DNA from 2 places in the Lysobacter helvus genome. Region 2 is predicted to be linked to the other one. Evidence: riboswitches for the same ligand, from Rfam matches in the RefSeq annotation. Region 2 holds a riboswitch; the other holds the start of a gene.
What was found. Region 2 has a riboswitch for cobalamin ahead of btuB (TonB-dependent vitamin B12 receptor). Riboswitches for the same ligand answer to the same signal wherever they lie in the genome.

Region 1 (7,443 bases), 210 kb from region 2:
GGAACGGGTTGCGCGCGCCGAAATGGCGCGGCATCCCGAGCTGCACCAGCCGCTGGTCCGCGCAGTACTGCAGGTACTCGCGCATGTCGCGCAACGACAACCCGGCCACGCCGCCGGACAACGTGTCTTCGGCGAACGCGTACTCGCATTCCACCGCTTCCACCATCATCTGGACGACTTGCGCCTGCAGGTCGGCGTCGAACAGGTCGGGTTCTTCCTCGCGCGCCGTGCGGATGACTTCGAACGCGAACGCCATGTGCGCGCTCTCGTCGCGGAAGACCCAGTTTGTGCCGGATGCCAAGCCGTGCAGTAGCCCACGCGAACGCAGGTAGTACACGTACGCGAACGCGCCGAAGAAGAACAAGCCTTCGATGCACGCCGCGAAGCAGATCATGTTCAACAGGAACTGCCGCCGGTGCGCCTGCGTCTCCAGCCGCGCCGTGTCCTGCAGCGAGGCCATCCACTTGAAGCAGAACGCCGCCTTGCGCTGGATCGACGGGATGTTCTCCACGGCCGCGAACGCGCGCGCCCGCTCGCGCGGATCCGGCAGGTAGGTGTCCAGCAGCGTGAGGTAGAACTGCACGTGCAGCGCTTCCTCGTACAACTGCCGCGACAGGTACATGCGCGCTTCCGGCGCATTGGTGTGCTGGTAGAGGTTGAGCACCAGGTTGTTGGCCACGATCGAATCGCCGGTGGCGAAGAACGCCACCAGCCGCTCGATCAGGTGCCGCTCCGCCGGCCCGAACTTGTGCTTGAGATCATTGACGTCGCCGGAGAAGTCCACCTCCTCCACCGTCCACGTGTTGCGGATCGCGTTGCGGTACATCTCGTAGAACTGCGGATAGCGCATCGGGCGCAGGGTGAGTTCGAATCCCGGGTCGAGCAGGCGCGCGGTCACTGGCAGGCCTCGCAGGATTCCGGGTTCTCGAGCGAGCACGCGATCGCCTCCATCGGCGCGGGTTGTGCTGCACCATCGGACAGCGTCGCCTTCGCGATCTTCGTCGCCGGGCGCGAACGCAGGTAGTACGTGGTCTTGATGCCGCGCTTCCACGCGTACATGTACATCGACGACAGCGCACCGATGTTCGGGCTGTCCATGAACAGGTTGAGCGAGGCCGACTGATCGATGAAAGCGCCGCGGTCGGCCGCCATGTCGATCAGCGCGCGCATCGGGATTTCCCACGTCGTGCGATACACCTCGCGCAGCGCCTCAGGAATCTGCGGAATGCCCTGGATCGAGCCTTCGGCCTGCTTGATCGCATCGCGCATCTCCGGCGTCCATTGCCCGAGCTTCTTCAGCTCTTCCACCAGGTAACGATTGACCTGCAGGAAGTCGCCCGACAGCGTCTCGCGCTTGAACAGGTTGCTGGTCTGCGGTTCGACGCATTCGTAGCAACCGGCGATGGCGGCGATCGTGGCCGTCGGCGCGATCGCGATCAGCAGCGAATTGCGCAGCCCGTGTTCGCGGATGCGCGCACGCAGCGCGTCCCAGCGTTCCGCGTTCTCCGGCACCACGCCCCACGCGTCGAACTGCAATTCGCCTTCCGCCGCGCGCGTATCCGCGAAGCCCGGATGCCGGCCCTGCTCGATCGCCAGCTCGCACGAGGCTTCGAGCGCATGGAAGTAGATCGCCTCCGCGATCCGCGCCGACAGCGCGCGCGCCGCGTCGCTGTCGAACGGCAGCCGCAAGCGGAAGAACACATCCTGCAAGCCCATCACGCCCAGGCCCACCGGGCGCCAGCGCAGGTTGCCGCGGCGCGCGGAATCGATCGGATAGAAGTTCAGGTCAATCACGCGATCCAGCTGCCGCACCGCCAACTGCACGGTTTCCGCCAGCGTGTCGAAATCGAACTGTCCGTCCTCGTCGAAATGCCGCGACAGGTTGATCGACCCGAGGTTGCACACCGCCGTCTCCTCCGACGAGGTGATCTCCAGGATCTCCGTGCACAGGTTGGACAGGTGGATCACGTTGCCGCGCCGCAGCGTCTGGTTGCTCGCGCGGTTGCACTTGTCCTTGAACGTCATCCAGCCGTTGCCGGTCTGCGCCAGCGTGCGCATCATCCGCGCGTACAACTCGCGTGCCCGCACCGTGCGCACGGCCTTGCCCTGGCGTTCGGCCTGTTCGTAAGCCTCTTCGAAATCGCTGCCGTACAGATCGGTGAATTCCGGCACCACGCGCGGATCGAACAGCGACCACGCCGCGTCCGCCTCCACGCGCCGCATGAAGATGTCCGGCACCCAGTTCGCGAGGTTGAGGTTATGCGTGCGGCGCGCTTCGTCGCCCGTGTTGTCGCGCAGCTCCAGGAATTCTTCGACGTCCGCATGCCACGGCTCGAGGTACACGCACGCCGCGCCCTTGCGCTTGCCGCCCTGGTTGACCGCCGCCACCGACGAATCCAGCGTCTTCAGCCACGGCACGATGCCGTTGGAATGCCCGTTGGTCGACCGGATCAGCGAGCCGCGCGAACGCACGCGCGTGAAGCTGACGCCGATGCCGCCGCTGAATTTCGACAACTGCGCGATGTCGCCGTACTTCTGGTAGATCGACTCCAGCGTGTCCTGCGGCGAATCCAGCAGGAAGCACGACGACAACTGCTCGTGCGTGGTGCCGCTGTTGAACAGCGTGGGCGAGCTCGGCAGGTATTCCAGGTTGGCCATGCGGCCGTACAGCGCAAGCGCACCCGGCACGTCGTCGCTCAGCGCGCAGGCGATGCGCAGGTAGAACTGCTGCGGCGTTTCGATCACCTTGCGCGAGTGCGGGTGGCGCAGCAGGTAACGGTCGTACAGCGTGCGCAGGCCGAAGTAATCGAAGTGCCGGTCGTGCGCCACGTCCAGCGCTTCGTTCAACTTGCGCGCGTTGGCCTGCACGAAACCGAGCAGGCGGTCGTTGATCAAGCCCACTTCGTGCCCGCGCGACACCGACTGCGAGAACGCGTGGATTTCCTGGCTCGCGACTTCCTTGCCGATCACGCGCGCCAGCAGGCGCGCGGCCAGGCGTCCGTATTCCGGCTCTTCGCCGGTCAGCAGCGCGGCGGTGCGGATGGACAGCTCGTCGAGTTCGCGCGTGGTCGCGCCGTCGTACAGGCCGGAGATCGTGCGCGTCGCCACGCGCATCGGTTCCACCGCGTGCAGCCCTTCGGCCGCGCGCGTCACCGCGCGCACGATCTTGTTGAGGTCGACCGCTTCGCTGCTGCCATTGCGCTTGGTCACGCACATGGTGGTCGCGGTGGGCGGCGGGGTGAGGTCGAAACGGGGGGCATCGTCGACGGGCGACGACGGGTCGAGCGTGGCGTGGGTCATGGTGGCTCCGTGGTGGCGCACCGGTCCGATCGCTCCCTCGGCGAGTCGGTGGCATGCGGTCCCCGGGACATTGGACGGGCGGCGTCGCATCGGCCGCGACGCATCCGCGATTGGCGGACGCCCGGCGTTTGCGTCACCAGCCATCTCCCCCCGGAGATTCCGCGGCCGGCACCGCGCGGCGTGCAGGCGCGCGGCTGTCGGCAGGTCTTCGGACTCGTGGACGCGGCGCGGGCGAACCCGTGCCTCCTACTCGTCGCTGCTTCCCGGGGCCACCGCCCCAGTGCAATGCGCGACTTCGTTTCCACTTACCGCTGCGGGGCAGTGCCGGATTCGACTGATAAGTCCCACCGGCTTCCCTTTTCATCCGGCGCTCGCGCGTCGAAACCGACGGGCCACAACATAGTGGGGGTCGCGCGGATCGTCAACACAAGATGCACGGTGCGCGACGGCCGCTTGCAGGGCACCGCGTTACACTCGGTCCGAACCCCGAGGAGCCACGGTTGGAGCATCTCCACGACATCGACGTGCGCCTGCTCGGTGGTGCGCTGCTGATCCTGGCGGGCATTGCCTCGTCGCTGCTCGCGCGCCGGTTCGGTGCGCCGTTGCTGCTGGTGTTCCTGCTGCTCGGCCTGGTGCTCGGCGAGGACGGCATCGGGCACATCCAGTATTCGGATACGCGCTTCACCTACTTCGTCGGCTCGCTCGCACTGGCGGTGATCCTGTTCGACGGCGGCCTGCGCACGCGCGCGGCGCACGTGCGCGGCAGCGTGTTGCCCTCGGTGGTGCTCGCGACGCTGGGCGTGGTGATCACCGCGGCGCTCACCGCGTTCGCGTCGATGTACCTGCTGCACCTGCCCCTGCTGGAGGCGCTGCTGCTCGGCGTGATCGTCGCTTCCACCGATGCGGCCGCGGTGTTCTTCCTGCTGCGCGCCGGCGGCCTGCACCTGGAGCGCCGCACCAACGCGACGCTGGAAGTGGAATCGGGCAGCAACGATCCGATGGCGGTGTTCCTCACCATCGCGCTGACGACGTGGATCGCGGGCGAGCAATCCGCGGGGCCGGTGATGCTGGCGATGCGCCTGGTGTGGGCGGTGGGCTTCGGCCTGGTCGCGGGCTATCTCGGCGGGCGGCTGATGGTATGGACGCTCAACAAGTTCATCCTGCCGTCGGGCTTGCCGCCGTGGCTCGCGTTGTCCGGTGCCGTCGCGCTGTTCGGCTTCACCAACCTCGCGGGCGGCAGCGGGTATCTGGCGGTGTACCTGGCCGGCATCGTCGTCGCCAATCGCCCGATCCGCGCGCGCACCGACGTGCTGTCGGTGCAGGACGCGGCCACGTGGTTCGCGCAGCTGATCATGTTCCTGCTGCTCGGCCTGCTGGCGTCGCCGCACAAGTTGCTTGGCGTTTTCTGGCCGGCGCTGGGCGTGGCGGCGTTCCTGATGTTCGTCGCGCGGCCGATCGCGGTGGCGGCGTGTTTGTTCCCGTTCCGCTACCGGCCCGCGGAAGTGGGCTTCATCGCGTGGACCGGCTTGCGCGGGGCGGTCGGCATCTTCCTCGCGTCCATTCCGCTGCTGATGAACCTGCCGAATGCGACGCTGTACTTCAACGTCGCCTTCGTCGTGGTGTTCGCTTCGCTGGTGGTGCAGGGCTGGACGCTGGCACGCGCGGCGCACTGGTTCGACGTTGCGGTGCCGCGCGCGGATCCCAACACGCGCCGCATCCAGCTCGACCTGCCGGGCCAGCTGGAATACGACATGGTCGGCTATCGCATCGCGCCCGGCAGCGCGGTGTTGCGCGGCGATGCCCTGCCCGGCCGCGTGCGCCTGGCGATGGTGGTGCGCGATGGCCGCGTGCTGTTGCCCGAAGACGCGGAAGCGCTGAAGGCAAACGACTACGCGTACTTCCTTGCGCCCACCGGACAGGCGCCGCGCCTGGACTGGCTGTTCGCCGAAGGCAGCGATGCGCGGCTGGCGGAGCAGGACCTGTTCGGCAGCTTCGCGCTGCCGGGCGACGTGCCGCTGGGCGAACTGGCCGCGTTCTACAACCTCAGCATCCCGTCGCGCTTCTCGGCGACGACGGCCTCGCAGCTGTTCGACGAACGCTTCGACGAACAGCCCCAGGTCGGCGACCGCCTCGCGCTCGGCAAGGCGGTGCTGGTCGTGCGCACGCTGAAGGACGATCGCGTGGCGCAGGTGGGCCTGAAATTCACCGGCGTGGGCGAGCGCCTGATCGGCGGCCGCTGATCACTTCGGTTTGCGCGGCCAGATCTTGCGGTTGGGATCGAACTCCGAGGTCGTCATCGTGTCCGCGCGGAGGCCGAAGCCGCAGACCGCCAGTGGGCTTTCCACGTAGCTTGTCAGGCCGAAGGCCTGTTCGATGTCGACCTCGTTGATGGCCGCTGTGATGTAGGCGCCAAGTCCAAGCTCGGTCGCCGTGACCAGCAGCGTCTGGGAGAGGTGCCCGATGTCCAGGATCGCAACGCGATACGCCTTGGGATGGTTCTGGTATTTCCAGTAGTTGCGCGCGAAACGCGGCACCAGCGCAACCTGGACTGGCGAGTCCGAAAACCAGTGCTGACCTCCGACGGCCAGGCGCGCGAAGGCGCGCAACGCTTCAGGGGTGCCTTCCCACGGCAATGGTTGCAGCGCATGTTCGACCGAGTGGTAGTGATATAGCCCGGGAGCAAGTCCTTCGACGCGATGCACGATGAAATACGCTTCCGTCGGATGCATTGCGCCGCCAGACGGGCTGGTTTTCTTCAGCATGTTGAAATCGTCGGCGCCATGCACCTGCCCGCGTGCGGAAAAGACACGTTCGACGACATGTGCGAACTGCACCTGCGACAGAACGGCTTCGGTATCGAAGTTGCGACAGGTGCTCCTTTGGTCGAAGAGTGCATCAAGCGCGGTCGGGACCGCGCGCGGCAAGCGCACGCGTTCGTCGGCGGGGCCGCGCTCCATGAGCGTCGGGGGCGGCGGTCCGTAGTGTTTGCGCAGGCCGGCCGCCGTATCCATGCCGGCTTCGGCCACTTCCCGGGCCGCGTCCAACCCGACCCATCGAGACCTGGCGTGGGCTACGGCCGACAAGCCGTACCAATGCTGGGCACGCAATTCGTCATCGGCGAGTCGCTGGGCGCGCCACGCCTTCCCCTGGCCGATCAACAGGCCGGCACGCAGCAAGGTGCGCAGCCTGGCGGCGCCGTGTTTTGCGCGCAGGGGACCATCGTCGATCCAATCCACGGGACTGAGCCGGCCGAGCAACAGCACGTCGTCCTCGTCCACCGGCAATGCTTCGTCGAACTGCGGTGCGTGCGCTCGCCAGCCGACTTGGCTCACGATGCCAGTGCCTCCGGAAAGCAGGTCCTCCAGTTGGAACTGTGCTGTCTCCCTCGGCTCGAGCCACAACACCGCACAGCGCCGCACGCGCATCGAACGCTCCTGAGCGTAAAACGGCAACGTTAGAGCTTGTGAACACCACGAGACAAGGGTAGCGTCGCCACCCGGGGTATTGACTTGCTCAAATGGGGAGACACGCATGGCAATGAAGAAAGGCCCGGGCCCGACCGAACCACTCGACCCGAAAGTCGTCCGCACCTTGCTCGATCGGCTGTCTAGCGATGACGATTTCCGCGACTTGTTCAAGCGCGATGCGCATGCGGCGCTCGTGGAAGCAGGCTGGAAGGCCCCGGACTCTGCCGGCGCCAAGCTTGCGACGTCAGACCAGGCCGCAATGTCCGGCGGCAGCTGCCTGCAACTTGCCGCCGGAACGCAGCTGGCTTCGAAGGAAAAGATCGCGCAGCAGCGCGGGAAGCTCGAGCAGACGTTGAACGCGATCGTGAACTACGGCGCGCCGATGGAACTTCAGGCAGACGATTGATCCTGCAGGCGGGCGACACGTTGCCTGAGAAACTCGGGCAACGTGTTCGCCGGCCAGGACGACAGGAAGCGCGCCAGCCGCGCCTTTGCGGCCACCTGCTGGCCCGATCGCGCCAGGAGCTCCGCCGCTTCAAGGTGCGCCAGGGTGGTCTGCGCGACGTTGGATGGCGTGAGCGCACCTTCCGCCGCCCATTCCATGTACGCCCGACCCCGATGCGCGACCAGCCAATCCAGTTGGCGCAGCGCCAACGCATCCTGCTTCGCTTCTCCC
Region 2 (7,443 bases):
TTACCTCAGGCTTGTCGGCCTGCACGGGCTTGAGGGCGTCGACTTCCTTCAGTGTTGCCTGCAGCCGCTCGATGAGGGCATCGGATTCCTGGAGCGAACGCGGCCGCAGGGTGGCGCGTTCACGGTGGCGCGCGCGAACCCGAACGAGCGCCTGCTCGAGGAGAGCTTCGAGTTTCACGAGTTCGGCGGGATCCTCGAACTGCGGCGGGCAGTGTTCGCTGAAGTCGGAGCGTTGGTTGCTGCAGCCTCCGGGACAATCGCTGTACTGGTTCGTACACCCGTTGCAGTGCGTGTCGGGCGAACAATTGCCGCACTCGTTGATGTCGAGCTTCGCGCCGGGGATCAGGCTGACGATGAGATTGTTGACCTTGAACATGGCGCCCTCGCGTGCGAGTGATCTCGCATGCAAAGGAGCACGGCTCGCGGCGCGCGGGCCGGTCAGCGGGTGGCAGTGAACGTCGGTATCGGAACGCTACCCTCGATGCGACTGGACGGCGCCGCAAAGAGGGTTCGGCCCGTCGGGGAGACCGCAAGTGGCGGATTGACGTGAATCTGACTCACGTCGTGAACGGCCGTGGGCGCGGCCTTATTGCCGCGCCCACGGTCTTGTTCAATCAGGCGAATACCGCAAGGTCAACCCGTATTCGCGACCAGCCTGCGCGTAATACGCAGACGTCTCGTAGTCGTGGTCGAACACGTTGCTCGCGCGCGCCTGCAGCGTCCAGGCATCGGCCACGCGCCACTCGGCGCGCAGGTCGAGCGTGGAGAAGCCGGCGACTTCGAGCGTGTTGGCGACGTCGTCGAAGCGACGGCCTTCGCCGATCACCGTGGCCCCGATGCGCCAATCACCGAATGCGCGATCGACGTCCAGGCGCGCGGTCTTCTGCGCACGACGCGGCAGGAGCTTGTCGTAGTTCTCGCTGTCGTTGGTCCGGCTGCGGTTGCGCGGGTCGAGCCAGCTCGCCGCGCCGGTGATGTCCCAGCCGCCCAGCGTCGTGCCGGCCGTGAGTTCGGCGCCGCGAATGCGCGCCTGTTCGAGGTTGTTCGCCATGAACAAGGTGCTGTCGTAGACGATCAGGTCGTCGATGCGCGTCTGGTAGGCATCGAGCTGCCAATGCCATGCGTCGTGGCGCTGCCCCAGGCCGATGTCGAAGCTGTCCGAGGTTTCCGGCGACAGGTCCGGGTTGCCGTAGAACGGGAAGTACAACTCGTTGAAGGTCGGGGCCTTGAATGCGTTGCCGGCGCTGGCGGAGACGCGCAAGCCGTGCGACAGGTCGATGCCCCACGCGAGGCTGCCGGTCGAATGCCCGCCGAACTGTTCGTTGTCGTCGTGGCGCACGCTTGCCTGCACGTCGTTTCGGCCCAGGTCGCCTTGGTATTGCAGGAACACCGCACGGTTGTTGCGCGACCGCACCACGTTGCTGAAGGGATCGAACGCATCCAGGATCACCGCCGCATCGCGCGCCCAGTCGAAGCCTGCGGTGACCAGGTGTCCCTCGGCCACGCGGATGTCACCCTGCAGCGACGCGCCGTCGCGCTTGCTCTCGAAGCTGCCCAGCGGATCGTTGTCGCGCGACTGCACCGAGCGATCGACGTTGCGGCCGGCGGACAAGGTCCACGTGCTGCGCGCCAGTTCGTACTTCGCCTTGCCGCCGACGACCTGCTGCAGCGTCCTGGACAGGTCGGGCAAGCCGAACGCAGGTTCCGCGTCGTATTCGTTGCGGCCTTCGGCGCGCAGCACGTTCGCGTCCAGCGTGAGTGCATCGACCGGCTTGATGCCGGCGCGCAGCGAGACGGAATTGTTTTCGTAGCCGTCGTTGTCCGGATCCGGGTTTTCCATGAAGCAACCCGCGAACACGGGCGAAACCGCCCCCGTGCACGACTGGAAGCCATCGCTGGACTGGTGCGCGTAATCCGCGCCGAACCACGCGCGATCGAAGCCCACGTCCAGGCCCGCGCTCGCTTCGCGCAGGTTGTGGCTGCCGCCGCCGAGCTTGAAGCGCGTGCGCACGCCCGACTGCGGATGGCGCGTGAACACCTGGATGACGCCGCCGATCGCCTCGGAGCCGTACAGGCTCGAACGCGGGCCGCGCACGATTTCGATGCGGTCGATCATTTCGACCGGCAAATCCTGGATCGACGTGAGGCCCGACGTCGACGAGCCCACGCGCACGCCATCGACGAGGAACAGCGTGTGGTCGGATTCGGTGCCGCGCATGAACACCGTCGTGAGCTTGCCCAGGCCGCCCTGGTTGACGAGGTTGACGCCGGCGCGGCCGCGCAGCAGGTCGGCGAGCGAACGCGCCTGCGCGCGCTCGATCTCCGCGCGATCGATCACTTCGACCGGCGCGAGCGAATCATCGACGGTGACCGCGGTGCGCGTGCCGGTGACGACGACGCGGTCGAGCGCATCGGCGTCGCTCGCGTCCTGCGCATGCACGGGGGAAGAGGGAAGGAACACGGCCAACGCGATCGCAGTGGCCAGGGAAGTACGGAACATGGATTCAGCTCTCCGGCGCGCACGCCCGCGCGCCTTGGGTCAGCAAGGAAAGTCGCGGACGGAGGGAGCGAAGCGGATACGCGGGGCCGGGGGACAGCGAAACCAGCGACGGCGTGGCCGCCGCGATGCCCTCCGCATCGCAACCAGTCGACTCCGTGGCCGGTCTCCGGGCTTGCGCGCCGGACCGCCGTGCATCGATCGATGCGGGGCGGTCCCGGCCCGGGCGCCTTCCCGTGCGATGCACAGTGGCGGATGCCTGGGCCTTTGCGTGCCTACCGTTGCGGGGGCAGCGCCGGAATGGGATCGCTGTGCGATCCGTCACCGGCTTCCCGTTTCAACCCTTCGACGACAGCCGTCGGGTCACCACGAAGCGGGCGCAGTGTACTGCAGCGTGGGGCGCGCGGGCGCCGCGGGTCAGTCGGCGTCGCCGACCGGTTCGTCCAGCAGCTCGAACGCGGGCGCCGAATCCATGTGATTGTCGGCGACCTGCGTGGTCGTGACGGGCGAGGCGGCCGGGCGGTTGCGCGGCGGCGGGAGCAGGGCGATGGCGGCTTCGGCGGCCTGCACGAGCTCGCTGCGGCGCGCCTCGGGGACTTCCTGCCAGTGGCAGTCGAGCAACGCGCCTTCGAGCGCGTAGAGCAGGTTGAGGCTCGGCTTGAAGCCCGCGCGCTTGACGCGCATGAAGGCATCCACCGCGCCGACGGCTTCGAGGTCTTCGCGCGAACGCAGGCCGACCTGGCGCAGCCACGCCGCGCTCTTGGGACCGATGTTCCGCAATTTGACCGTGCTCACGCCATCGACTCCAGGAAAAGACGGGCGATTGTTTCCAACCCTGCCTGGTCTTCAACGCTGAAACGCGCGGGAACCGGACTGTCGATGTCGAACACGCCGACCAGCGCGCCGTCCTTCACGAGCGGCACCACCAGTTCCGACATCGAGGCCGAGTCGCAGGCGATGTGGCCCGGGAAGGCGTGCACGTCGTCGATGCGCTGCGTGGTGCGCGTGGTGGCCGCCTTGCCGCACACGCCCTTGTCGAGCGGGATGCGGATGCAGGCGGGCAGGCCCTGGAACGGGCCGACCACGAGCTCGGTGCCGTCGAAGAAATAGAAGCCCACCCAGTTGAGGTCGGGCAGCGCGTTGAAGACCAGCGCGGACAGGTTGGCGGCGTTGGCGATGCGGTCGCGCTCGCCGTACACCAGGGCGGCGGCCTGTTCGGCCAGCTGGGCGTATTGCGCCGGCTTGTCGCCGGACAGCGTGGAGGTCGTGAACATGCGCGGGAGTGTAGCAGCGGGGTCCTTCGGACCTCGTTACCATGCCCCCGCGCGCAGCATGCAAGGGGAGCGTCCATGGACTTGTCGCCACTGCCGGTCGAAGACGGCTTCCGCCTGCGCGGACAGAGCGTCACGCGGCTCGAAACCTTCGTCGATGCGGCCTTCGCGTTCTCGCTGACGCTGCTGGTGATCTTCTACAACGAACTGCCCGACACGGTCGCCGAATTGCGCGAGGCGCTGCGGCGCGTGCCGACGTTCGCCGCGTGCTTCGCGTTGCTGGCGTTGTTCTGGACGGCGCACAACCGGTGGAGCCGGCGGTTCGGGCTCGAGGATGCGAAGTCGACGGTGCTGAGCCTGTCGTTCGTCCTCGTCGTGCTGGTGTACGTGTATCCGTTGCGCATGGTGACGTCGAGCGGCCTGTCGCTGCTCACGCACGGCTTCGTGCCGAGCGAGCTGGGCATCGACCACGCGCACTGGATGCTCGACCTGCAGACGGCCTTCATGGTGTACGGCGCGGGGTTCGCGGCGTTGTCGTGGATCCTGTGGCGGCTCAATGCGCACGCGCTGCGGCGCGCGGATTTCCTCGAGCTGGATGCAGGCGAGCGCTTCCGCACGCAGAGCGAGATCGGCGCGTATGCGTTGATGACCGCGAGCGCGGCGGCGAGCGTGGTACTCAGCATGTTCCTGCTCGTGGCGCCGCCGTGGTTCCTCAACAACCTCACCGTCGGCGGGCCGATGTGGCTGTACTCGATCATGGGCTTCGGGCTCTGGGCGTATCGCGCGCGGCGCGACCGCATGGCGCGCGCATGACACGGCGCGGCCTTTTCGTCACCGGCACCGACACGGGCGTCGGCAAGACGCTGGTGTCGTGCGCGTTGCTGCACGTGGCGCGCGCGCAAGGATTGCGCGCGGTCGGCATGAAGCCCGTCGCGAGCGGATGCGACCTCGTCGACGGTGCATGGCACAACGAAGATGCGCTGGCGTTGCAGGCCGCGAGCGATCCGCGCCCCGACTACGCCGACGTCAATCCGTTCGCGCTGGCGCATCCACTCGCGCCCGAACTCGCCGCGCGCGATGCAGGCGTGGCGGTCACGCTGGCGCCGATCCTCGCCGCGCACGCGCGCCTGCAGGCGCAGGCGGACGTGGTGGTGGTGGAAGGCGTCGGCGGCTGGGCCGCGCCGCTGTCCACGCAACTGCACCAGGCCGATCTCGTGCGCGCGCTGCACCTGCCGGTGGTGCTGGTGGTCGGGCTGCGACTCGGCTGCCTCAACCACGCGTATCTCACGCAGCGGGCGATCGCCGAGGACGGCGGCCGTTTCGCCGGCTGGATCGCGACCGGCATCGATCCCGACATGGCGCGCGCCGACGACAACGTCGCATTGCTGACGGAGCGGCTGCGTGCGCCTTGCCTGGGGCGGCTGCCCTTCGAGGCAGGGCCCGATCCCGCGCGCATGGCCAGGCTGCTGCGCTGGCCGGAGACGTCGACCTGAGCCGTTTGGTTCCTTCGCATCCTTGCGTCGAGGGCGCCAATGCCGCGATGCGACATCGCAGCCGTTTCAATCGCAACCGTTGCGACGACGCGGAAGCAACCTGACTTCCAGCAGGGTGTCCGCTGAACGCGGGCGAGGCTAAACTGCGCGGTACAAAAATTCCAACCGATCCCTCGAGGACCCGCATGCGCACCCCCCATGTCGCACTGCTCACGCTCGCCTGCATCGCCGCGTTCGGCGCAGGCTGCTCCAAGGAAGGCAACAACGCAGGTCCCGGCGGACCCGGTGGTGCCATGCCGCCGCCGGAAGTCGGCGTCGTCACCGTGCAACCGGCCTCGGTGCCACTGGTGAAGGAACTCGTCGGGCGCTTGTCCGCGTATCGCAGCGCCGATGTGCGCGCGCGCGTGCCGGGCGTGCTCCAGCGTCGCGCGTACGAAGAAGGCAGCGACGTGGCGAAGGGCCAGTTGTTGTTCGTGATCGATCCCGCGCCGTTGCAGGCCGCGCTCGGCCAGGCCGAAGCCGCGCTCGCCACCGCGAACGCCAACTACGCCAACGCGCACGCCGCGGCGGAACGCGCACGCACGCTGGCGCCGCAGAAGTTCATCTCGCAGGCGGACCTCGACAACGCGCTCGCCGCGGAACGTTCCGCGTCCGCGGCGCGCCTGTCGGGCAAGGCCGCGGTGGATGCCGCGCGCATCAACCTCGGATATGCCTCCGTGCGCGCGCCGATCAGCGGCCGCGCCGGCAAGCAGCAGGTCACCGAAGGCGCGCTGGTCGGGCAGGGCGACGCCACGCTGCTCACCACCGTCGACCAGATCGACGAGATGTACGTCAACCTCTCCATCGGCGTCGATGAACTCGACCAGGTGCGCAAGGCCAGCGACGGCGGCCAGCGCAGCGTGCAGATCCTGTTGTCGGACGGCAGCGTCTACAAGCAGGCGGGCGCGGTCGATTTCTCCGGTGACGTGGTCGATCCGTCCACCGGCGCGATCGCGATCCGCGCACGCGTGAAGAATCCCGACCACATGCTGCTGCCGGGCACGTTCGTCACCGTGCGCGCCACGATGGGCGAACAGCGCGGCGCGTATCGCGTGCCCGCACTCGCCGTGCAGCGCGACGTGACCGGCCCGTACGTGATGGTCGTGGGCGCCGACGGCAAGGTGGCGCGCAAGAACGTCACGACGGAACGCCAGGACGGCGCGGACTGGGTGGTCAGCGCCGGCGTGGCGCCGGGCGACAAGGTGGTGGTGTCGGGATTGCAGCGCGTGCAACCGGGTGCGCCGGCGAAGGCCGTGCCGTACGTGCCGGAGAAGCCCGCGGGCACTGGTGCCGCCCCCGCCGCCAAGCAGGGCTGAGCCGCCATGTCCCGTTACTTCATCAACCACCCGGTCTTCGCCTGGGTCATCGCGATCATGATCGTGATCTCCGGCGTGCTCGCGATCCGCGGGCTCGGCGTGGAGTCGTATCCGAACATCGCCCCGCCGCAGGTCGGCGTGTTCGCCGCCTATCCCGGCGCGAATGCGGAAACCGTCGAACGCGCGGTCACGCAGATCATCGAGCAGCAGCTCACCGGCATCGACAACCTGGATTACTTCAGCGCGTCGTCGGGCTCCGATGGCAGCGCCTCGCTCAACCTCACCTTCAAGCCCGGCACCGATCCCGACATCGCGCAGATGCAGGTGCAGAACAAGGTGTCGCAGGCCACGCCGCGCCTGCCCGGCGACGTGGTGCAGCAGGGCGTCACGGTGTCGAAGTCCAACAGCGGCTTCCTGCTCGTCATCGCGCTGAAGTCCAGCGATCCGGCGATCGGGAAGGACGAGCTGTCCGACTTGCTCGCCTCCAACGTGCTCGACCAGGTCGCGCGCGTGCCGGGCGTGGGCAGCACGCAGCTGTTCGGCGGCCAGTACTCGATGAACATCTGGCTCAACCCGGACAAGCTGCACGCGTACGGGCTGTCGGCCAGCGACGTGCTGTCCGCGGTGCGCGCGCAGAACGTGCAGTTCTCCGCGGGCCAGGTGGGCGGCGAACCGTCGCCGGAAACGCAGATGTTCACCGCGTCGGTCGCGGCCGAAGGGCGTTTCACCAAGCCCGAGGAGTTCGAGAACATCCTGCTGCGCGCCAACGCCAGCGGTGCCGCGGTGCGCCTGCGCGACGTTGCGCGCGTGGAGATCTCCGGTTCCGC

Region 1: it holds a riboswitch for cobalamin, as region 2 does, so the genes downstream of both, LYSHEL_RS07025 (ribonucleoside-diphosphate reductase subunit alpha) here and btuB (TonB-dependent vitamin B12 receptor) in region 2, are expected to answer to the same signal.

The regions. Positions count from the first base shown of each region.
Region 1 is NZ_AP024546.1:1,440,257-1,447,699, reverse strand. It holds gene LYSHEL_RS07030 (ribonucleotide-diphosphate reductase subunit beta) at 1-850, opposite strand, end outside; gene LYSHEL_RS07025 (ribonucleoside-diphosphate reductase subunit alpha) at 895-3,300, opposite strand; cobalamin riboswitch at 3,483-3,704, opposite strand; gene LYSHEL_RS07020 (potassium/proton antiporter) at 3,801-5,540, shown strand; gene LYSHEL_RS07015 (putative peptide maturation dehydrogenase) at 5,541-6,725, opposite strand; gene LYSHEL_RS07010 (NHLP-related RiPP peptide) at 6,832-7,173, shown strand; gene LYSHEL_RS07005 (putative peptide modification system cyclase) at 7,158-7,443, opposite strand, start outside.
Region 2 is NZ_AP024546.1:1,654,338-1,661,780, forward strand. It holds gene LYSHEL_RS08115 (hypothetical protein) at 1-376, opposite strand, end outside; gene btuB (TonB-dependent vitamin B12 receptor) at 611-2,500, opposite strand; cobalamin riboswitch at 2,641-2,883, opposite strand; gene LYSHEL_RS08125 (TfoX/Sxy family protein) at 2,915-3,292, opposite strand; gene LYSHEL_RS08130 (GAF domain-containing protein) at 3,289-3,771, opposite strand; gene LYSHEL_RS08135 (TMEM175 family protein) at 3,847-4,581, shown strand; gene bioD (dethiobiotin synthase) at 4,578-5,261, shown strand; gene LYSHEL_RS08145 (efflux RND transporter periplasmic adaptor subunit) at 5,447-6,616, shown strand; gene LYSHEL_RS08150 (multidrug efflux RND transporter permease subunit) at 6,623-7,443, shown strand, end outside.